One region of the Eubacterium sp. 1001713B170207_170306_E7 genome, then DNA from elsewhere that is predicted to be linked to it. Evidence: riboswitches for the same ligand, from Rfam matches in the RefSeq annotation. Region 1 holds a riboswitch; the other holds the start of a gene.
The links. Region 1 has a riboswitch for cobalamin ahead of I2B62_RS00080 (ABC transporter substrate-binding protein). Riboswitches for the same ligand answer to the same signal wherever they lie in the genome.

Region 1 (7,528 bases):
CGAAATGCGGGTTGATGGTACAGTCGCCGTTATCGACAAAGAAGCCCATTTCACAGAATCCGCCGCCGCGGCGCACATATTTAAAGGCGTCGGCCGCCGCTGCCGGGGAGCCGGTGCACTGGAATACAAAATCCGCGCCAAAGCCGCCCGTAAGCGCCTCTACCTTTTTAACACGTTCTTCGATGGTGGTCAGCTCCTTAAAGTTAATGACCTCGGTCGCGCCCATTTTCTTTGCCAGCTCCAACCGTTTGTCAACGCCGTCAACCGCAATGATGTTAACCGTGCCCGCTGCGTTTAACACGGCGGTCATCATCAGCCCAATGGGGCCGCAGCCCTGAACCAAAACCGTTGACGCCATATCAATCAGGTTGAGCTTTTTCGCCCGCTGCAACGCGTGAACAGCCACAGCTGCCGGTTCAATCAGCATTCTCTGATCAACGTTAAATTCATTGACGACAAAAATCGAGGAATCCTTGCGCACCAGAATATGCTCTGCAAACCATCCGTCTAAATGCACATCATCATCGGGGATCAGCCCGTATACGCCCAGGTTTTCACAAAGGTTGGGCACTTCGGGAAAACGTCGGCAGTAGCCGCAGTCGCCGCACAATAGCACCGAGGTAACCACCTTATCCCCCACCTTGATCGGGTCGCCCTTTGTATCAATCTTGACATTTTTCCCAAGCATGACGACTTCGCCGGTGCCTTCATGGCCGAGGGTAACCGGCGCAATGCCAAAGGGGTCCCCCTTGTATTCATGCACGTCCGTTCCGCAGATACCACAGCCTTCAACTTTAACCAGAATTTCATCATCGCCTATGCTGTCCGGCAGAGTAAATTCCTTAATCTCCACCTTTTTAGGTCCCATTAACATTGCGTTTCTTGTCGTTGCCATAATTCTTCCCTCCTTGATTTGAATAATGATGACGTTTAACATCGTCCTTAAATTCATTATATATCCTTTTAAAGCGAAGGCAAGTGACACTTTTACCGGAATGTCACATATGTGACATTCCGGTAAAAGTGTCAAAGTCCGGACCCCGGCCTTGTATCTGGAAAATCTCTGGCTTAATTCAATTCTGAAAGCAGGCCTTTCAGACGTTCGGGCATGGCCTCTGCCAAAAGGCGCGCCATGCCTGCCGGATCGGTCTCAAGCTTGCCGCAGACAAATTCTACTGTCATTTCCATTGATCCCCGGCAGTACATTTCCAACAAAAAACGGACATCCGGGTCCAGAGGCTTGCCTGTTTTTCGGATAATGACAGCCTCATACATTTTGTAGATCAGGTCCATATCGTATTCAAAAAGGGAATTACAGCTGCTGGATTGAAAGGCGGCTCTGAAAAAGATGATATCCTTTAAAATCAAAGTGTACTTTTGGGTTAATCCGTCGATAAGCGTCAAGCTGACGCCCATCTGGCGGATGGTGTTTTTGGCCAGCTTTTCAAAATACCAGTTCACAAGATCATATTTATCAATAAAATGGCGGTAAAAGGTCTGGCGTGTCAGGCCGCAGTGGTCCGTTATCTCCCGTACCGTTATTTTATCCAGGGGCTTTACCGCCGCCAACGCCTTGATGGATTCGGCAAAACGCAGACAGGTTTTTTCATTCGCATTCATTCCCAGCACCTCGCAGCTTTATTTATTTCATTATACATCATGTTTCTAATTTTATACATATAATATTCTTTTGAGAACTAACAAATTTTTACGAATTGCCCTGTCGGCCGCGGCGGGCCGTCGCGTCGCGCTTCTTTACACTATTGTGCTGACACGAAAAATTTAACAAAATGCAATTTTTCATAATTTTCAGCCGAAAATATACCGTTGCAAAAATTCCATTTCAAGGGCAAAAAACATCGATAAAAACGCCGTTTTTGCAAGTTTCATCGTTTTAATTTCATTCAAACAATGTATACAGTATTTTTGATTTAAAGTGAATTTTAAGGTTTATTTTTGATTTGAAAAGTGCTACACTGTAGGCACAGGAAGCCGAAAGGAAGTGTTATTATGAGTACCAAAGAAAAATCAGAAAAAAAATCTGTAATCAGCAGAGATGTTCTGGCAGCAATGTTTAACACCAGTGAATTTAAACAGTATTCCCACGACTGCCGACAGGAAGTTGTGGAATCCCTCGAGGGGCATGATTTCAAAACCCTGCTCGACCTTGACTGCGGCGGCGGTAAGATGCTTGAGCAGCTTTTTGAAACCTTTCCGGACATGGAGGCCTGCGGGTTCGACTATTCCCTGGACCGCCTGAACGGTGCAAAGGAACGTCTGGAGGGCAAAAATGTCTCTTTTAAATTTGGGAACGCCCAGTGCCTGCCTTATGAAGATAACCAGTTTGACGTTGTGGTCAGTACCTCAACCTTCCACCATTATCCCTATCCGGACAATGTCTTAAAGGAAGTACACCGGGTGCTGAAGCCAAAGGGCATCCTGGTCATCTGCGACACCTACCTCGGCGCCACACTGCGCTACCTCAATAACTTCTGTAAACCCATTAACGAGGTTACGGAAATCCGTATGTACTCTGAAAAAGAAATCTGGCAAATGCTTGGCGGAGCTGGCTTTAACGGCATCACCTGGCGCCGTCTCAATAAACACGCTTACCTGGCTAAAGCTGTTGCTTCCGGAATTCCACTCATTGCCTGAGCAGATTTTAATGAATACTGAGTTAATATATTTCCCCTTCGGTCTGTCCGAAGGGGTTTTTTTATTCATCGCCTTCATGGACACCGCGTGAAGCACACCGCGTAAAATGATCTGGCTGATGTTCAGGGCTGCCGCTCGTGCTGCTGTGCAATACGTTGACCCTCCTGCCGTTTTCTGATATAATCTGCAGGTTGGTCTTATTTAAAAGAAATTTTTGCAAAGGAGGACTGTATTGTGCAAAAAAGAGAAACCTTCTCATCCCGTTTGGGATTTCTGCTGATTTCAGCAGGCTGTGCCATCGGTTTGGGAAATGTCTGGCGTTTTCCATATATTGTGGGAAAATACGGCGGCGCTGCTTTTGTTTTACTGTATTTATTGTTTTTATTCATCATGGGCCTGCCGATTATGGTCATGGAATTTTCCGTTGGCCGTGCAAGCCAGAAAAGTATTGCCCGTTCCTTTGATGAGTTAGAGCCTAAGGGGACTAAATGGCATCTTTACAGCTTTTTCGGCATCGCGGGGAACTATCTGCTGATGATGTTTTACACCACCATTGCCGGCTGGCTGCTGCTTTACTTCTTCAAAATGGCTAAGGGGGATTTTGTCGGATTAAATGCCGAAGGGGTTTCCGCCGAGTTTGGAAACCTGATGGGACAGCCTGTCCTGATGACGGTTTTTATGGTAATCGTGGTGCTGATCTGTATGGGGGTGTGCTCCCGCGGACTGCAAAACGGGGTTGAAAAAATCACAAAGGTGATGATGATCTGCCTGTTGGCGGTCATGGTCATTCTGGTCGGACGCGCGGTGACGCTGGACGGTGCGGCCGAGGGCCTGAAATTCTATCTGATGCCGGATTTTAACAACCTGATGTATGACGCCCAGGGCAATATGATTTTGGGTGAAGCCATCTTTGCCGCCATGGGACAGGCGTTCTTTACCCTGTCGCTGGGAATCGGCGCGCTGGCAATATTTGGGAGTTATATCGGAAAGGACCATACGCTGGGCGGCGAAGCCCTTCGTGTGACACTTCTTGATACCGCGGTAGCCATTATGTCTGGGCTGATTATTTTCCCGGCCTGTTTTGCTTTTAATGTGGCGCCCAATGAAGGCCCTGCCCTTATTTTTGTGACACTTCCCAACATTTTTAATGAAATGCCCATGGGTCAGGTCTGGGGGGCGCTGTTCTTTGTCTTTATGAGTTTTGCCGCGCTGTCAACGGTCATCGCTGTGTTTGAAAACATTATTTCTTTCGCCATTGACCGCTGGGGCTTCAGCCGCAAAAAATCCGTTTTGGTCAATCTGGCGGCCATTATCCTGTTATCCATGCCCTGTATCCTGGGCTTTAACGTGCTTTCAGGTTTCGAGCCGCTGGGTCCGGGCACTGGCATTTTAGACCTTGAGGACTTTATCGTCAGCAATAATCTGCTGCCGCTCGGGTCTCTGATTTACCTGCTGTTCTGTGTATCCAAAAAAGGCTGGGGCTGGGACGCCTTTATCACTGAAGCCAATACCGGCAACGGCCTGAAATTTCCAAAGAGTATCCGTTTTTACGTCACATGGATACTTCCCTTTGTAATCCTGTTTATTTTTATTATGGGTTACTTAAATAAATTTGGCATCGGGCTGTAGAGACAAGAAGGCTTACTGCGTTGACACACCTGTTAAAACGTGCTAAAATCAAAATAATTAATTAAATATTCAATTTCAAGGTGCTTATGCACATAAGAGAATAGGGAAACCGGTGAAATTCCGGTACGAACCCATCACTGTAATCAGAGACAACGCCCATCAGGCCACTGAAAATATTCGGGAAGGCGGGCCGCGGAGGATCTGTAAGTCAGGAGACCTGCCTTGAAAACTGTTTTGCCTGGGGTATCGCGTAAAAACAGTACCGTTGATCACTGGTTAAATGGGAACCGGTCAGCAAATGCTGACCGGTTCTTTTTTAATACTATTCCATCATTTTATAAAGGAGAAAGAAAGATGAAAAAAACACTAAAAAACAGCATTCTTGGCGTAGCGCTTTCCCTGGTCGTAACAGCCTCCCTGCTTGGCGGCTGTGCCCAGAACAACACGGACAGCGCCACAGGGACAGACATCGGCAGCAGTGCCGGTTTCCCGGTAACCGTAACAAATTATGACGGCACTGAGCTGACAGTCAGCCAAAAGCCTGAGCGCATCGCTTCCCTGACTCTGGGCATGGACGAAATGCTCCTGGAAATGGCCGATGAAAACCGGGTTGTCGGACTTTCCGGCAAGAACGCGGACAATGAAGCCGTCTCCAACGTTGCTGATAAGGCCTCTAAATTCCCAAAGATCGAAAACAATATCGAAACGCTCTTGGCCGCAAAGCCCGATTTGGTCATCGGCTCAAGCTGGATTAAGGATGAATTTTTACAGCAGCTCACCGATAATAACATTCCTTATTATGGCTACAAAACACCTGTTACTGTCGAAGAACAGGAACAGATCATCCTGGATCTCTCCAAGGTTCTTGGCGAAAGCGATAAGGGACAGGCCATTGTGGATGACATGAACAAACGCATGGAAGCCGTTATCCGCAAGACTGAGACCTCAAAGGATAAGGATGTAAAGGTCATGGCCTACAATATGCACGGCAGCACCAACGCCAACAACACCATTTTCAATGACATTGTCCAGAAAATCGGTGCTGTCAATGTCTCGGCTGAGGCTGGACTGGACGGCGTCGCCAAGATTTCAAAGGAAAAAATCATTGAAATGAACCCGCAGGTGCTGATCCTTATGGCCTGGGAACAGGATGACCTTCAGGAGTTCCAGGCCTTTGCCGATTCCCTGAAAACCGATGAAAGCCTGAAAAATGTGGATGCCATTAAGAACGACCGGGTGTACACGGCTTCCAACCGCTATATGACCTCTGTCTCACACCATATCATCGAGGGTATTGAGTTCATGGGAGCCTCTGTATATCCTGATGTTTTCTAAAAACAAAAAGGCCCTTTACGCACTTCTCACCCTCGCCCTTGCCGCTGCTTTTATCCTCTCTGTCGCCCTGGGCGCTGTCCGGGTTCCCATCGGAGAATCCGTCCGAATCCTGATCAACGGCATTACGCATCATACCTTTTTTGAAGTGGATAAAAGCTACGAAAGCATTATTTTCAGCGTCCGCCTGCCCCGGGTTATCACCGCAATCCTTGTGGGGGCGGCGCTGGCCATCTCTGGAACCGCCATTCAGAGCCTGTTTCGCAATCCCATGGCCGATCCCGGCGTTATCGGAATCTCCAGCGGCGCGAGCTTTGGAGCCATTGTTGTCATCGCTTTGGGACTCAGCTCTGTCAGCCTTTACTTTACACCCGTTTTCGCATCCATCGGGGCCCTTTTAATCGCTTATGTAATCTATCGGCTCTCCTGCCGGGAGCGCAGCGTGTCCATGCTGACCATGATTTTATCGGGGATGGCGGTCAGCACCTTTATCCGTGGAATGATCGCCTTTATTCTGACAGGGCTGAACGATGATCAGATGAAGGATTATATGTTCTGGTCGGTGGGCAGCCTGGCGGACAGGCGCTGGGAGCATGTCTTTTTAATTGTTGTTCCCATTCTTCTCGGCATGCTTCTTTTATGCCTGAGGGCTTCGGATCTGAACATCCTGCTGCTCGGCGATGAAGAAGCCCATTCTGTGGGGCTGAACCCGGGAAAAAGCCGGAAGGTTATCCTGTTTTTATCCGCTCTCACCACCGCCATGGCTGTTTCTGTCAGCGGAAGCATCAGCTTTGTGGGGCTTATTGTTCCCCACATGATGCGTCTGCTGGTGGGGGCGGACAACCGGCTGCTGCTGCCGGTCAGCGCCTTTGCCGGCGCCATCTTCCTGTTGCTCAGTGATTTGGTGGCCCGGCTCATCTTCGCGCCCTCTGAGATCAGCGTCGGCGTTGTTACGTCCATACTGGGCGCTCCGTATTTTCTGTATTTGCTTAATAAAAGCCGAAAGGACGGGATTGCACTGTGAATCTGTCATTATCTGCTCAAAATCTCTGTTTCAGCATCGGACAGCGCCAAATTCTTCACGATATTCATCTGGACTTTTCCGGCGGCGAATTCATAGGGCTTATCGGCCCTAACGGTTCTGGAAAAAGCACCTTTCTCAAGTGCCTTAACGGCATCAACGCCTTTACAGGCCAGGTGCTTATAAACGGGCAGCCGCTGCAGACCTTTGAGAGCAAGGCCCTTGCCCGTGAGATTTCCCTGATGAATCAGGAAACAAGCATTACCTTTCCATTCAGCTGCCGCGACGTGGTATTGATGGGCCGTTATCCTTACAGCAAAACAGCGCTGACAACACCCGAGAAGGACGCTGCGGCCGCGGACCAATACCTCGAAAAAATCGGGATCGGCCATCTCAGCCTGCAAAAAATCAACGCGGTTTCGGGCGGCGAACGGCAGCGTGTACTGCTGGCAAAGCTCTTAGCCCAGGAAACCGGTATCCTTCTGTTGGATGAGCCCATCTCCAGCCTGGACATCAAATATCAGGAAGAAACGTTTGGCCTGTTAAAGGAGCTGAGTCAAAGCGGTAAACTGGTCGTCTGCTCCGTCCACGACCTGCGCATTGCCCTTAAATACTGTACACGGCTGGTACTGCTCCACCAGGGGCGGGTGCTGGCCTCGGGAAGCTGCGCCGAGGTTATACGGCCAGAGCTGATCCGCGAAGCCTTTGAGGTTGAGATCCAAACCTATGAGAATCCCGTCAACGGCGCCCTTGATTTTCTGATTAAAGAAAAGCGCTGAGACTTCACGCCCAAACCCATATAATCCGCCATTAAACCAAAAAAGCTGCCTTAAAGCGCCAGCCGTTCCTCTCGAAACGCCGGCGCTTTGGCAGCTCTTTTTATTTTTGCCA
Region 2 (7,528 bases), on a different contig from region 1:
TTACCCGGAAACAACGGGCTGAAAAGGCCTTGGAGCTGCTTGAGATGGTCGAGCTGGACGCGGATTTTATGAGCCGCTACCCCCACAACATGAGCGGGGGCCAGCTCCAGCGGGTGGGCATTGCCAGAGCTCTGGCCCTGAACCCGGAGGTGCTGGTCTGCGACGAGGCCACCTCGGCCTTGGATGTTTCCATTCAGAAGAAAATCGTGGCACTGCTCACCCGGCTTCAGCGGGAAAAAAACATTGCCATGCTCTTTATCTGTCACGATATGGCCCTGGTCCAGAGCCTGAGCCACCGGCTGGCCGTCATGTATCTGGGCAATATCGTGGAGACTGTGCCGGGCGGGCAGCTGTGTGAAGCCGCCATGCACCCCTATACTCAGGCGCTGCTGGGGTCTGTGTTCTCACTGCATATGGACTGCTGTCAAAAGATCGAAACCATTGACGGCGACCCGCCGAGCCCGCTGGATTTACCGCCGGGCTGTCCCTTTGCCGGGCGGTGTCAAAAATGTATGCCGGTCTGCAAAACGAACAAGCCTGTCCTGAAGGATGTGGCGCCAGGCCACCAGGTGGCCTGCCATCTCTATTAATTAAGGAAACCCATATGGAAGAAACCCGTGAAATCCCGTTAAAGGGCCAGATGACCGAGGGCAGGATCGGGCGGCAGCTGCTGCTGTTCGCCCTGCCCCTCATGTTCTCCAACCTCTGCCAACAGCTGTACAACACCGCGGATGCCGTGATCGTCGGCCGTTTGGTGGGAGCAGACGCGCTGGCAGCCGTAGGCGCAAGCAGCCTGCTCATCACCTTTATGATCTATTTTTTTATCGGCCTGTCTATCGGGGCCAGCGTGCTGATTTCACAGTTTTTTGGCAGCCGAAAATACGATAAGGTGCAGGAGGCTGTACACACCGCCGTAGCCCTGAGCCTGGTGTCCGGCCTTGTCCTCACTGTTCTGGGGCTGGCCTTTGCGCCGGCCATGCTGCAGATGATGAACATTCCCGAGGCCGGGCTGGCATACGCCGTACCCTATATCCGCATCTATTTTCTGGGCATGATCCCCATGACCCTTTACAACATTGGCAGCGGTGTCCTGCGCGCTGTGGGTGATTCCAAAACCCCGCTGGCCTGTCTGGTGGTCACGGTGGTGCTGAACATCGGGCTTGACCTGCTCTTTGTGGGTCCGCTGGGCATGGGTGTTGCCGGCGCTGCGCTGGCTACTGCCCTGGCCCAGCTGGCCGCCGCTGTGCTCATTGTCATTATCCTGCTGAGGGCCGACCCCATCTACCGGCTGCGGCCAGCGAGAATCCGGTTTCACGCTCAGACACTCAGGGATATTGTGCGCATCGGCCTGCCCGCCGGCCTGCAGTCTGTGCTGGTCTGCTTTTCCAATGTGGTGGTCCAGTCCCAGATCAATACCTTTGGGCTGGAGGTAATGGCCGGCTTTACCGCTTATATGAAGATCGACGGGTTTCTTTTTATGCCCATTGACGCCTTCTGTCTGGCCATCTCCAACTTCGTGGGCCAAAATATGGGCGCGGGACACTGGGAGCGGGTGGTGAAGGGCAAGAACGTCTGCCTGCTGCTGTGCGTTGGCGTGACCCTTGGCCTGGGCGTAATGATTATCCTGAACGCCCGGTTGATCCTGGGCATGTTTACCTCGGACGAGGCAGTGGTTTTAAACGGTATGCGCCAGCTGTACACCGTGGTGCCCCTTTACGGCATCTACGCCGCCGATCAGGTGTTTGTGGGTGTTTTGCGGGGTGCCGGAGCCACGGTCATCCCCATGGTCATTACTCTGGTGTGCATGTGCGGCCTGCGGCTGGGCTGGATTTTTACCACTCTGCGGTTTGTACACGACGCGCGCATGATCTACCTGAGCTATCCGCTGACCTGGATCGTGACCGGGGCAGTGCTTGTGCTCTATTATTATAGAGGCGGCTGGCGGACGGAAAGGGTCCGCCTGAAAAATCGTAAAGAATTAAAAAGAAGCTGTTGACAAATCCGCCCAAAGAGCGTATGATGAAGTTAATTAAATATTGAATGATCCTATGTAGTGGGAAAAGGGTGTAAATCCCTTGCTGTAATCGCAGCTGTAATGCAAAATGCTTTCTGAAAAGCCACTGTCAATGATGATGGGAAGGCGGAAAGACGATATTGCTGAGCCAGAAGACCGACATAGTGATTGGTTCTTAAAAGACTCCGATTTAGAGTGCTTAAGAAACGAAACAAAACCTTTACCATCCAGTATAACTGTGTTCGTTCATCCCTCTCTGAATCCGAGAGGGATTTTTTTATGGAATTTAAGGACGGTCGCCTTATCATTCGTATTTAATTAGATCTCATAATGCCTGTTCCATCAGACAGGTGTCATTAAATCCTCTTTTCAGTCAGCGAGGCTGAAAAACCCTCCCTTTTTTAGAAAAGTCCCAAACGCCGGGGCTTTTCTTTTTTTGAAAAAAATGTTAAAATTCTGGTTTTCAAAGCGTCATTATATGGTATAGAATATTTGGTAGGAATGAACTTCATCACGCCTTTTTATAGGGTGTTAGAAGAAAATATGATATAATGAAAGAAATATCGGAAAGGCAGAAAATGGGATGATTAGAATTGGAATTTGCGATGACAATGCTTTAATTGCGGAAAAGCTTGAGGCGCTCATCATCAAATATGGTGAGGAACACAGTATTGATGTGGAGACGTATGTTTATCATGACGGCAGTGAAGTGCTTGAGGACCGTATCCAGTTTGATATCCTTTTTCTTGACGTGGAGATGCCCGGCACCGACGGAATCGACACGGCCAAGCAGATCCGCAAATGGGACGCCCGGGTAAAGCTTATCTTTATCACCAGCTATACCCATTACATGCGCAACGCCTTTGCCGTGCACGCGTTTGAGTATCTGGTCAAGCCCTTTAACACCGCCAAGGTTAACATGGTGCTGACCGAGGTTTTTGATTTTATCGAGAAGGAAAACAAGAGCCACGACGTCTCGCTGATGATGGGCGGCGAGCTGAAAGTCTTTGCCAGCAACGATATTTATTATTTTGAGCGCGTCCGGAGAAAGATCAAAATGAGCACCACCCAGGGCGATTTTGAATTTAACGGCGTCCTGTCAGAGATCATGGAAAAGGTCGGGGACTTTGATTTTGAGTACTGCCATAAAAGCGTGATTGTGAACCTGTTCCACTGCAAGCGCATCGCCGGGGCCGACCTGTTCCTGGATAACGGCGAAACCCTACCCATTGCCCAGAAACGCGCCGTGGAATTTAAGGCGCGTCTGTTTGATTATATTGAGGAGAATTTTAAGCTGCTGTAGCGGATTGGCTTAAGAGATACGTTCGAGGAAAAGTATGGATAATGTGTTTTATTGGGGAAATTTGATATTGTGGTACAGTATATCAGGATATGTTCTGTTTAAATTTATGTTTAAACTATTTAAGAAAAAATACACTATGTCAATTTATGTGCTTTCTTATTTTATGTTTGTATCTTTTGCGATTATAGTTAATCAATTGAGAATTCCTTTGCTGAAAAGTTTTTATGGATTATTAGCGACCTGCTTAGTTGGAATTTGTTTGTTTGATGCACCAATGAAAAGAAAAATTGTTGGTGCAAGTTTGTTGTTTTATTTATATATGTTTATTATGGACACCATTTCTGTGTTAGCTTTTTCTGTTCTTAGCGGTAGAACAATGGAAATTATTATGGGAAATAGTGCCGCGTTATTTTTTTCAGGTTTGGCAAGTCAAGTGATGCTTTTGTGTTTTTATAGACCTCTTATTGTAATAATGAAAAAGCATGAATTTGGTAAAATAGCAACACAACAAAATATCTTTTTAATAATCTTAGCACTTTTTGAAATTTTAATAATAGATTATATTTCTATTATCATTGACACTTCCATTACAAGTGTTGTTTTAACTATTTTGAGTGTTGGATTTTTAGGATTAGATATTTACTTGATTTATCTTTTTGAAGCTATTTCTCAAAAATATACTTTGGAAAATGAAATGAAACTAAGAGATCAGCAATTGTCTATGCAAAATAACTATTATCATAATATTGAAGCCCAATATGATCATTCTAGGCGATTGATTCATGATATGAAGAATCACATGCAAACCTTAGAGGAATTATATATTTCAGGAAGTGGTATTGAAGCTAAGTATTATGCGCAAACAATTTTAGAGAGTATGGACGCTCTTTCAGGCCGTTTTAAATGTAAAAACCGTATATTGACAATTATTGTTAATGATAAAATACTAAAATGTGATGAATTAAGAATTGAGTTAAATATTGAAGTGGAAGATATCGATTTTAACTTTATTGATCCTTTTGATATGACCACAATTTTCTCGAATTTGCTGGATAATGCGATTGAAGCATGCACTAAAATTCCCATAGAAAGAAGAATGATTGTTTTAAGAGTCTTTAAATTCAATCAATTTGTGACTATCAGTATCCGCAATCAATATAATGGAGAGTTGGCTTGGGATAAAGATACCCTTGTATCTACAAAAGGTGGTAAGCATATGGGATTAGGACTTAAAAACGTCGAATCAGCCGTGGAAAAATATGATGGTACAATACAACGAAAAAGTAATGATGAATTTTTCGAGGTGAAAATTTTATTGTCTCCTTCAGCGTAAAATAGACACATGATTTTTTACTTCAGACATAGGTATGATTAAATAGACAAGGAAAAAGACACTTCAGATAAAACGGATTGAAGCTCTTACAAGAAGACGCTAAAATAAGTGTAATCAGCTGATGTATTTGTTTATTAAATTTGAGGTGTCTATTATGAAAAAAAATAGCTTAAAAGATAAACTGTTTAAGGTCGTCGAAAAAACGGCCCGCCAGGAAGCCATTAAAAATGCCAATACCGCATGCTGGCTTTTCAACCACCAAGACAAACTTCCCGAAAAAGTTAAGGATCTGCGTAAGTTCTAATGATTGGTCGGGGTGCAAAATGGACGGTTAACCGTCTGGTCGCGCACCGGATCATCGATTTAGATGATGTGGAAATTTACCAGTTTGGGCTGGAATCAGCCATGCTCAAAGCAACTCACTACGCATCTATGCTGCTGGTGGGCCTTATTCTGGGCATGCTGCCGGAGACCATTCTCTTTTTAATTGTTTATGCGGCCATCCGCGCCTACGCTGGCGGTTACCACGCCGACACACGCGGGGTCTGCTATCTGCTGTCATGGATCACAATACTTTCTGTTTTACTCGTTGCTCGGTTCTGCCCGGCGGGGGCGGTTGCGGTGGTTACCGCGTCGCTTACGCTGTGTGCTTTTCCGGTGATCTTCAGATGGGCGCCGGTTGAAAACAGCGCGAAGCCGCTGGACGACGTCGAGTGCACCCATTACCGGAAACGGGCGAGGAGAATACTGGTGGTTATCAGTGCCTGCGCGCTGCTTGCCGGACTGGCCTTTAACAGCCGGTTTGGACTGGTCGCCGCAGAATGCCTGGGCCTTGAGGCGCTGATGATGCTGCTGGGGTTGTGGAAAAATGGGCGTTAAGCCAAAATATTCAAGAGAACAGCAGAGTGTGATTCGGGAAGCGATGGAATGTGGTTTCGATGTGTCGCCGTATATTACGGAGGCCTTTACGCCAGACCAGATACGGGAAATTTTCTGGGGATTGATGACCGGTGTGGATGTGACCTTTTATAACGATCCTGAGTATTCAAATTGCCAGATGTGGCAAATACGGGAAGGTCTAACAGGAAAGGTAGATGTATCGGTCTATGCGGATAAGAATCTGGATTGGAAAAAGATGTATCTGATCCGGATGGGTTTAGAGGAAGGGCTGGATGTATCGGAGTATGTGCGGCAGGGCATGGGTCCGGAGCAGATCCGGGCGATTTTGCAGGGCTACCGCACCGATATTGACTACAAGCTTTACGCGAAGCCCTGGTATACAGCTGGCGAAATGCGGGAAATCGGCTCAAAACTGATCCGGGAAGCGGTTCGGAACCGGGCGGAGGAGACGCAGGGCGCTGGTGTTATGTTTAAGAGTATAAAAAAATAACAGGTGCCCAACTGCAATTTGGACACCCGCATTTTTTTATTCTACTGGGTCGTGGCTGAGTAAATACAGAGTCAGAATTTCTTCTGCGTATTTTCCTTTGTCTGCTGGACAGCGTTCCAAAAGCTCCAGCAGCGCTGCGTACTTCGTCCCCATGTATTCCTTGGGGCCGTAGAGAATTGCGTCGGCGGACATTTTTAAAATGTCACAGAAACGGTTCAGGCTTTTTAATGAAAAGCCCTTTGTCCCCAGTTCTATATCGGCAAGGAAGGTTGGCGTGATACCAATTTTTCTTGCCAGTTCATCACGGGACATGTTCAGAAATGTTCTTTGTTTACGAATACGAAGGCCAATCGCCTTATGATCTAGCTCTTGCATACAATTCCCCCTAAAAATAGTATTTACGCTTTTAGTTGCTGACTGATACCGCTATGGTATAAGCCGACGGTTTATTGATAACCGAACACTTTTGCGCATTTTAATAGGACCGCAGTAGACTTCTTAATTATATCCGCTTTTACCAGTAATTTCAAGTCTCTGTAAGAAAACTGAAAGGAACGGGTAAAAAGACGGACAGAATCTCCCAAAGACGGACTTGAGGGGATTTTTTTGTTTGTCTGAAATATTTTAAGTTGAAAAAATTTGATACTTTTAGTTAAATGAATCAGGACAGAAAGTCTAGAATAGCGAGGTTGCATAAAATTCAAAGTGTGATATAATGAAACGGATTAACGGAAAAAGGACGTATTTTTATGAATGTAAATTTTGAACATTATAAGGTCTTTTATTACGTGGCCCGTCACGGGAGCATCACCCAGGCGGCGCAGGCGTTGTATATCTCACAGCCGGCAGTAAGCAAATCCATTCATCTGCTGGAAAAGGAGCTGTCCTGCGAGCTTTTTTACCGGAATCAGAAGGGAATGACCCTGACACCGGAGGGCGAAATGCTGTACGGCCATGTGGTAAAGGCCTATGAACAGCTGGCGCTGGGCGAAAAAAAGCTCTGGGAGATGCTGAACCTGAACAACGGGGTGGTGCGTCTGGGCACCAGTGATATGATCGCCCGTTTTTTTTTGCTGCCTTACCTTGAAAAATTTCACAGCCTGTACCCGGAAATCCGTATCAATATGCAGAGCGGTACCACGCCGGGCACCCGCGCCGCCCTGAAGGAGGAGCACATTGAGATCGGGGTGGTATCCTCGCCGGTGGCGGCCTCGGACGATATTGAGATTCACCCCATCCGGGAGATTCAGGACGTTTTTGTGGCCGGGCTGGATTACGCGCCTCTTGCCGAGAAGGTGCTGAGCTTTGAGGCGGTCATGGAGCACCCCATTATCTGTACAGAACGGAACACGGCCAGCCGCCATTATCTGGATTCGTTTTTTCTCAAACATAAGATACACCTGGAGCCGGCCTTTGAGTTGGGCACCATGGAGCTGATCATGCCTTATGCGGAAAGAAACCTGGGCATCGGCATTGCGGTCCGCGATG

Region 2: another riboswitch for cobalamin. It lies ahead of I2B62_RS17805 (LytTR family DNA-binding domain-containing protein); the one in region 1 lies ahead of I2B62_RS00080 (ABC transporter substrate-binding protein).

What each region holds. Positions count from the first base shown of each region.
Region 1 covers NZ_JADMVE010000001.1:14,108-21,635, reverse strand. The annotation lists gene I2B62_RS00100 (zinc-binding dehydrogenase) at 1-895, opposite strand, end outside; gene I2B62_RS00095 (TetR family transcriptional regulator) at 1,069-1,620, opposite strand; gene I2B62_RS00090 (methyltransferase domain-containing protein) at 2,011-2,655, shown strand; gene I2B62_RS00085 (sodium-dependent transporter) at 2,890-4,284, shown strand; cobalamin riboswitch at 4,346-4,524, shown strand; gene I2B62_RS00080 (ABC transporter substrate-binding protein) at 4,639-5,619, shown strand; gene I2B62_RS00075 (iron ABC transporter permease) at 5,609-6,640, shown strand; gene I2B62_RS00070 (ABC transporter ATP-binding protein) at 6,637-7,416, shown strand.
Region 2 covers NZ_JADMVE010000008.1:134,638-142,165, reverse strand. The annotation lists gene I2B62_RS17815 (ABC transporter ATP-binding protein) at 1-590, shown strand, start outside; gene I2B62_RS17810 (MATE family efflux transporter) at 605-1,996, shown strand; cobalamin riboswitch at 2,032-2,194, shown strand; gene I2B62_RS17805 (LytTR family DNA-binding domain-containing protein) at 2,598-3,317, shown strand; gene I2B62_RS17800 (ATP-binding protein) at 3,352-4,650, shown strand; gene I2B62_RS17795 (cyclic lactone autoinducer peptide) at 4,805-4,954, shown strand; gene I2B62_RS17790 (accessory gene regulator B family protein) at 4,954-5,529, shown strand; gene I2B62_RS17785 (hypothetical protein) at 5,519-6,040, shown strand; gene I2B62_RS17780 (helix-turn-helix transcriptional regulator) at 6,077-6,415, opposite strand; gene I2B62_RS17775 (LysR family transcriptional regulator) at 6,790-7,528, shown strand, end outside.